Thermochromatium tepidum ATCC 43061: one gene and its partner. The protein of the gene in region 2 binds, or shares a complex with, the protein of the main gene of each other region. Links are inferred from orthologs where the notes say so. Each region holds a gene or a part of one and is shown on either strand. Other genes may lie near its edges. The genes, in order: xseA and E6P07_RS11710.

Region 1 (3,169 bases), 1.8 Mb from region 2 along the record:
GGCGCATCTGGGCGATCTGGTGTTGCTGGCGCACATAGGCAGACTGCTGTTGGGCGAGACGTTCGGCCCGTTGGCGCTCGAAGGCCGAATAGTTGCCCATGTAAAGCGTCAGACGCCGGTGTTCCAGGTGCAGGGTATGACCGACCACCGCGTCGAGGAAATCGCGGTCGTGCGAGATCAGGATCAATGTGCCCGCATAGGCCTTGAGCCAGCCTTCGAGCCAGATGACGGCGTCGAGATCCAGATGGTTGGTCGGCTCGTCCAGGAGCAACAGGTCCGAACGGGACATGAGGGTGCGGGCCAGGGCCAGCCGCCTCCGCCAGCCACCCGAATAGCTGTCGACCGGACGTCGTTCCTCGCCGGGCGCAAAACCCAGACCATGCAGCAGCCGTGCGGCGCGGCTGGTGGCCTCATAGGCGCCGATCGACTCCAGTCGTCCGTGCAGCTCGGCCTGACGCAGACCCTGGCCGGACGCCTCGGCCTCGGCCAGCTCGGACTGGAGCCGGCGCAGTTCGCGATCGCCGTCGAGTACGAACTCGATGGCCGGGCGATCGGTGTCCGGGGTATGCTGGGCGACATGGGCGATCTCCCAGCCGGGCGGGATCACAACCTCGCCGGCCTCGGCGTGCAACTCGTCGCGCAGCAGGGCGAGCAGGCTTGACTTGCCGCAGCCGTTGGCCCCGACCAGTCCAACCTTCCAGCCCGGATAGAGGCTGAGTGTGGCCCCTTCGAGCAGCCGATTGGGGCCGCGACGGAAACTCAGGTCTTTCAGTTGCAGCATGAACTCTTGGTCAACCGCGTCTAGGTGATCGACAATTTTCGCGCGAAGATTGTGTTGTGTTCAGGCACTGTTCGCCAACGATTCGCATACCCTAGCCCTTATCCACTCGCGGGGGAGGGGTTGGGGAGAGGGAAGACCAGGCGAAACCTCATCCCAATCAACGCGCCACCGCCTCGATCCACCCACCGGCCACCCGGATCCGGAGCCAATCGCCCGGTGCGACCTGGGCGGGGTCACGGACGATCTCGTCCTTGGGCCAGCGGGTCAGGATGGCATAGCCCCGACTCAGGGTTCCCAGCGGACTGCGCGCCTCTAGTCCGGCGACGGCGCGCAACAGCCGTTCGCGCCGATGTGTCAGCAGTTCGGACTGAGCACGGCGCAGACGGCGTTCCAGCGCCTCCAATCGCCAGCGTGCACGCTCGATCCGATGCACGGGTATCTGGCGTTCGAGCCGCTCGACGACCGGTTGCAGACGCCGGCGGGCCTCACCGAGCCGGTTGGCGATGAGCGTGCGCAGTCGCCACTCGGCGCGATCCAGCCGCTGGATCTGTTGCTGAAGCCGCGCCATCGGGTGCAATAGATTCAGGTGGCGCCGGCTCGCGTCCAGGCGCTGACGAGCCGTGTCGAGTCGACGCTGCTGGGCCGCGACCAGTCGGTTGAAAAGCATCGCCACGCGCTCGCTCAGATGCGCGCCCGAGGGCGCGACCAATTCCGCTGCCGCCGAGGGCGTGGGCGCGCGCTGGTCGGCGACCAGATCGGCGATGGTGAAATCGATCTCGTGTCCGACGCCGCTCACCACTGGGATCCTGGATGCACGGATGGCGCGTGCGAGCCGCTCGTCATTGAAGGCATTGAGATCCTCCAGCGAGCCGCCGCCGCGCGCCAGGATCAGGACATCGCAGTCAGCACGCGCATTGGCCAGCTCGAGCGCGGCGATCAGAGACTCGGGCGCCGACTCGCCCTGTACCAGGGCCGGATAGATCAGTACGGGTAAGGCCGGGAGGCGCCGTTCGAGCAGGGTGATCAGGTCGCGCACCGCTGCGCCGGTTGGCGAGGTGATGAGTCCGACCTGACGCGGGAAGGCCGGGAGTGGACGCTTGAGCGCCGGGTCGAACAGCCCTTCGGCGGCGAGGCGCTGTTTGAGCTGCTCGAACGCCAGTCGTAGCGCCCCCGCGCCATCCAGTTCCAGATGCTCGATGAGGAGTTGGAACTCACCCCTGGGCTCATAGAGCGAAACCTGCGCGCGTGCCACTACCTGTTGTCCGTTGGCCAGGGCAAAGGTCAGCCGCTGACGCTTGGAACGCCATAGCACGCATCGTACCTGGGCCCCGGCATCCTTGAGGCTGAAATAGAGATGCCCCGAGCTGGGTTGGGAAAAGTTTGAGATCTCGCCGCGTACCCAGAGCAGCGGAAAGCCGGTTTCGAGTACAGCACGTGCCTCGCTGACCAGACGCGAGACGCTGTGGATGTCGCGTGAGAAACCCATCTTTACTCTTTGAGTCAATTATTTTAGACTTAAACGTTTATCTAGAGCACCGCCGGTTGGGGCGGGGAGCCTGCTCCGACCGGGCGGCGCCAAGCCGCCGGGGCCTTTTGCGCCTTTGCTCCGGCCTCCTGTCTCTCGACGCGATCCGCGGAGCCTCCAGTCATGCGCCTGATCCAGGAAGCACTCACCTTCGACGATGTTCTGCTCGTTCCAGCCCACTCCACCGTGCTGCCGAACGAGGTCGATTTCAGCACCAAACTGACCCGCGCGATCGATCTGCGCATCCCGCTCATCTCGGCAGCCATGGATACCGTCACCGAGTCGCGTCTGGCCATTACTATGGCCTTGGAGGGCGGCATCGGCATCATACACAAGAATATGAGTGTCGAGCGCCAGGCGCGCGAGGTGCTGACGGTCAAAAAGTACGAGAGCGGCATCATCCGCAATCCGATCACAGTCTCGCCACGTATGAGTATTGGCGAGGTATTGGCACTCACCCACGCCAACAACATCTCGGGCGTCCCGGTCACCGACGGCGGCGAACTGGTCGGCATCGTCACTGGGCGCGACCTGCGCTTCGAGACACGCATGGACGAGCCGGTCTCGACCATCATGACCCCCAAGGAGCGGCTGGTCACGGTCCAGGAGGGGGCGAGCCGCGAAGAGGTCATCGCCCTCCTGCACAGACACCGCATCGAAAAGGTGTTGGTGGTCAATCATCGCTTCGAGCTGCGCGGTCTGATCACGGTCAAGGACATCCAGAAGGCCAGGGACTTCCCCAAGGCCTCGCGCGACGATCACGAGCGTCTGCGTTGCGGCGCCGCGGTGAGTGTGGGCAAGGGCACCGAGGAGCGGATCGCGGCGCTCGTCGAGGCAGGCGTCGATGTGGTGGTGGTCGACAC
Region 2 (3,236 bases):
TGAGGATCTTGCCCCTGAGCGGCAGGATGGCCTGGAACTCGCGGTCGCGCGCCTGCTTGGCCGAGCCGCCGGCCGAATCGCCCTCGACCAGGAACAACTCGGTACGCTCGGGATCGGTCGCGGTACAGTCGGCGAGCTTGCCGGGGAGCGCCGGACCGCCCTGAGTCGGCTTCTTGCGCGTGACCATCCGCTCGGTCCTTAGTCGCGCCTGGGCGGCGCTGATCGCCAGCTCGGCGATGCGCTCGCCCTCGGCCACATGCTGGTTGAGCCACAGGCTGAGCGAGTCCTTGATCACACCCGAGACGAAGGCCGCACACTCGCGCGAAGACAGCCGTTCCTTGGTCTGACCGGAGAACTGGGGGTCGAGCAGCTTGACCGAAAGGATGTAACTGACACGGCCCCAGACATCCTCCGGTGCCAGCTTGACCCCGCGCGGTAGCAGATTACGGAACTCGCAGAACTCGCGCACCGCCTCGGTCAGCCCGCTGCGCAGACCATTGACATGGGTGCCGCCCTGAATCGTTGGGATCAGATTGACATAGCTCTCGGCGATGGGTTCACCCCCCTCGGGGAGCCAGACCAGCGCCCAGCTCACCGCCTCGGTGCGTCCCTCCAGGTCGCCGACGAAGGGCGTGCTCGGCAAGGTCTCGACCCCGTTCAATGATTGGAGCAGATAGCCCTGGAGCCCGTCCTGATAGCACCACACCTGCTCCTCGCCGCTGGTCTCATCGCGAAAACGCACCTCCAGCCCCGGACAGAGCACGGCCTTGGCCTGGAGCAGATGGGTCAGTGAACGCACGGCGAATTTGGGTGAGTCAAAATACCTGGAATCGGGCCAGAACCTCAGCCGGGTGCCGGTATCATGGCGCTTGACCGTGCCGACGATATCCAGATCGCTGACCTTGTTACCATCCCTGAAGGCCATGTTGTATTCCTGGCCGCCGCGCTTGACCCAGACCTCCAGATGGCGCGAGAGGGCATTGACGACCGAGACCCCTACCCCGTGCAGACCGCCCGAGAAGCGGTAGTGGTCCGAGTTGAACTTGCCGCCGGCGTGGAGCTTGGTCAGGATGACCTCGACTCCAGGGCGCCCCTCCTGCGGATGGATGTCGACCGGCATCCCGCGTCCGTCGTCCTCGACCTCCAGCGAGCCGTCGGCATGGAGCGTCACCGAAATGCGCTTGGCATGGCCGGCCAGGGCCTCATCGACACTGTTGTCGATGACCTCCTGAGCCAGATGGTTGGGACGGCTGGTGTCGGTGTACATCCCGGGGCGCTTGCGCACCGGGTCGAGTCCCTGGAGGACCTCGATGGCTGAGGCATCGTACTGGCCGGTCATGGACGCGTGGATCTTTACTTATGCAAGAGACGGGATGGGTTGAATCCAACTGGGGTTGCCGGAGCGCTCGCCCCGGTTTGACCGTTCAGGCGGGCTAAGGTACCGTACCTGTAAACCCGGATTCAAACCCCCGATGAAACAACCCAAGACCCCGCCCCAACCCTCGTTCGAGCAGTCACTGACCGAGCTGGAAGCCATCGTCGATGCCCTGGAGCAGGGCGAGATGACGCTTGAGGACTCGCTTGCGGCCTTCGAACGCGGCATCGGTCTGACTCGCCTCTGTCAACAGGCGCTGGAGGCCGCCGAACAACGGGTGCGGATCCTCACCGACCCCCGGCCAGACGCCGAGCCAGAGCCATTCGACGCCCATGACTGATCACACCCTGGATGAATTTCGCACGCGCTGCACCGCGCGCGTCGAGAGCGCGCTCGACCAGATCCTTCCGCCTGTGAGCGTGCAGCCGTCGCGCCTGCACGAGGCCATGCGCTATACGGTGCTGGCGGGGGGCAAGCGGATCCGCCCGCTGCTCGCCTATGCCGCCGGCGAGGCGCTCGGACTCAAGACCGCCCTGCTCGACTCCCCGGCCTGCGCCCTCGAGATGATCCATGCCTATTCGCTGATCCACGACGATCTGCCGGCCATGGACGACGACGACCTGCGTCGTGGTCGTCCGACCTGTCATCGCGCCTTCGACGAGGCCACGGCGATCCTGGCCGGCGATGCCCTCCAGACCCTGGCCTTCCAAACCCTGGCCGAGGCACCTGGGCTGAGCGCCGAGGCGCGCGTCGCCATGGTCGGGGCACTCGCCCGTGCCAGCGGGGCACGCGGCATGGTCGGCGGTCAAGCGATGGACCTCGAGGCCGAGGGCAGACCGCTCGATCTGGTGCAGTTGGAGAATATCCATATCCACAAGACCGGGGCACTGATTCGCGCCTCGGTGCAGATGGGCGTGTTGGCGTATGGCGGACTCGACGCCGACCGGGCCGATCGCTTGGATCATTACGCCAAGTGTCTAGGGCTGGCGTTCCAGATCCAGGATGACGTACTCGATGTCGAGGGTGACACCGCCCAGATTGGCAAGACCGCCGGGCGCGACCAGGCGCTCAACAAGGCCACCTATCCGGCCCTGGTCGGTCTGGCCGAGGCCAAGGCCATGGCCCATCAGCTCATCACCGAGGCCATCGAGTCGGTCGCCATCTTCGGCGAACGTGCCCAGCCGTTGACCTGGATCGCCAAGGCACTCCTGGGGCGTAAGAATTGACCACTCGAACACCCTGCAGGGTCCGACTTGTCCAAGCCACTTGCTGCCCCTACCTAGCGGCCATCCGTATCACGACGATGACACAACCCTCATGGACTCACTGATCAACTCGCTTGCTTCGACCATCAAAGGCCGCGAGATCGCAGACGTCCAGCGTAGCCTGGATACCCGTCACATCGCCATCGACAAGGTTGGAATCAAGGATATCCGCCATCCGGTGCGGGTGCTCGACCGCAGCGGTACCGAACAACATACGGTGGCGACCTTCAACATGTACGTCTATCTCCCACATGACTTCAAGGGTACGCACATGTCGCGCTTCGTGGAGATCCTCAATCGCCACGAGCGCGAGATCAGCGTCTCGACCTTCAAGGTCATGCTCAGCGAGATGACCGAGCGTCTGGAGTCCGAGGCCGGCCACATCGAGATGCGCTTTCCCTTCTTTATCAACAAGAAGGCGCCGGTCTCGGGTGTCGAGAGCCTGCTCGACTATGAGGTCACTTTCATCGGCGAGATCCGCCATGGTCAGCCGCACATGGAGCTTAGGGTCACTGTGCCCGTCACCAGCCTCTGTCCCTGCTCCAAGGAGATCTCGGACTTCGGCGCCCACAATCAGCGCTCGCACGTCACGGTCC

Evidence for each region.
Region 1: the proteins of E6P07_RS11710 (region 2) and xseA are in contact, whole or in part, in a cryo-EM structure (PDB 8TXR), measured with the Escherichia coli proteins. The link is inferred for Thermochromatium tepidum ATCC 43061 from one-to-one orthologs.

What each region holds. Positions count from the first base shown.
Region 1 is NZ_CP039268.1:761,170-764,338, forward strand. What follows is about bases 104-2,953. They hold xseA (exodeoxyribonuclease VII large subunit), read right to left. Parts: upstream 2,268-2,953; coding sequence 939-2,267; downstream 104-938. Other genes in these bases: E6P07_RS03425 (ATP-binding cassette domain-containing protein), read right to left, coding at 104-781. In the rest of the region: more of E6P07_RS03425, read right to left, coding at 1-103. UniProt on the Escherichia coli protein: Bidirectionally degrades single-stranded DNA into large acid-insoluble oligonucleotides, which are then degraded further into small acid-soluble oligonucleotides.
Region 2 is NZ_CP039268.1:2,537,225-2,540,460, forward strand. What follows is about bases 177-3,093. They hold E6P07_RS11710 (exodeoxyribonuclease VII small subunit), read left to right. Parts: upstream 177-1,472; coding sequence 1,473-1,715; downstream 1,716-3,093. Other genes in these bases: parE (DNA topoisomerase IV subunit B), read right to left, coding at 177-1,339; ispA ((2E,6E)-farnesyl diphosphate synthase), read left to right, coding at 1,708-2,601; folE2 (GTP cyclohydrolase FolE2), read left to right, coding at 2,693-3,093. Also shown: more of parE, read right to left, coding at 1-176; more of folE2, read left to right, coding at 3,094-3,236. UniProt on the Escherichia coli protein: Bidirectionally degrades single-stranded DNA into large acid-insoluble oligonucleotides, which are then degraded further into small acid-soluble oligonucleotides.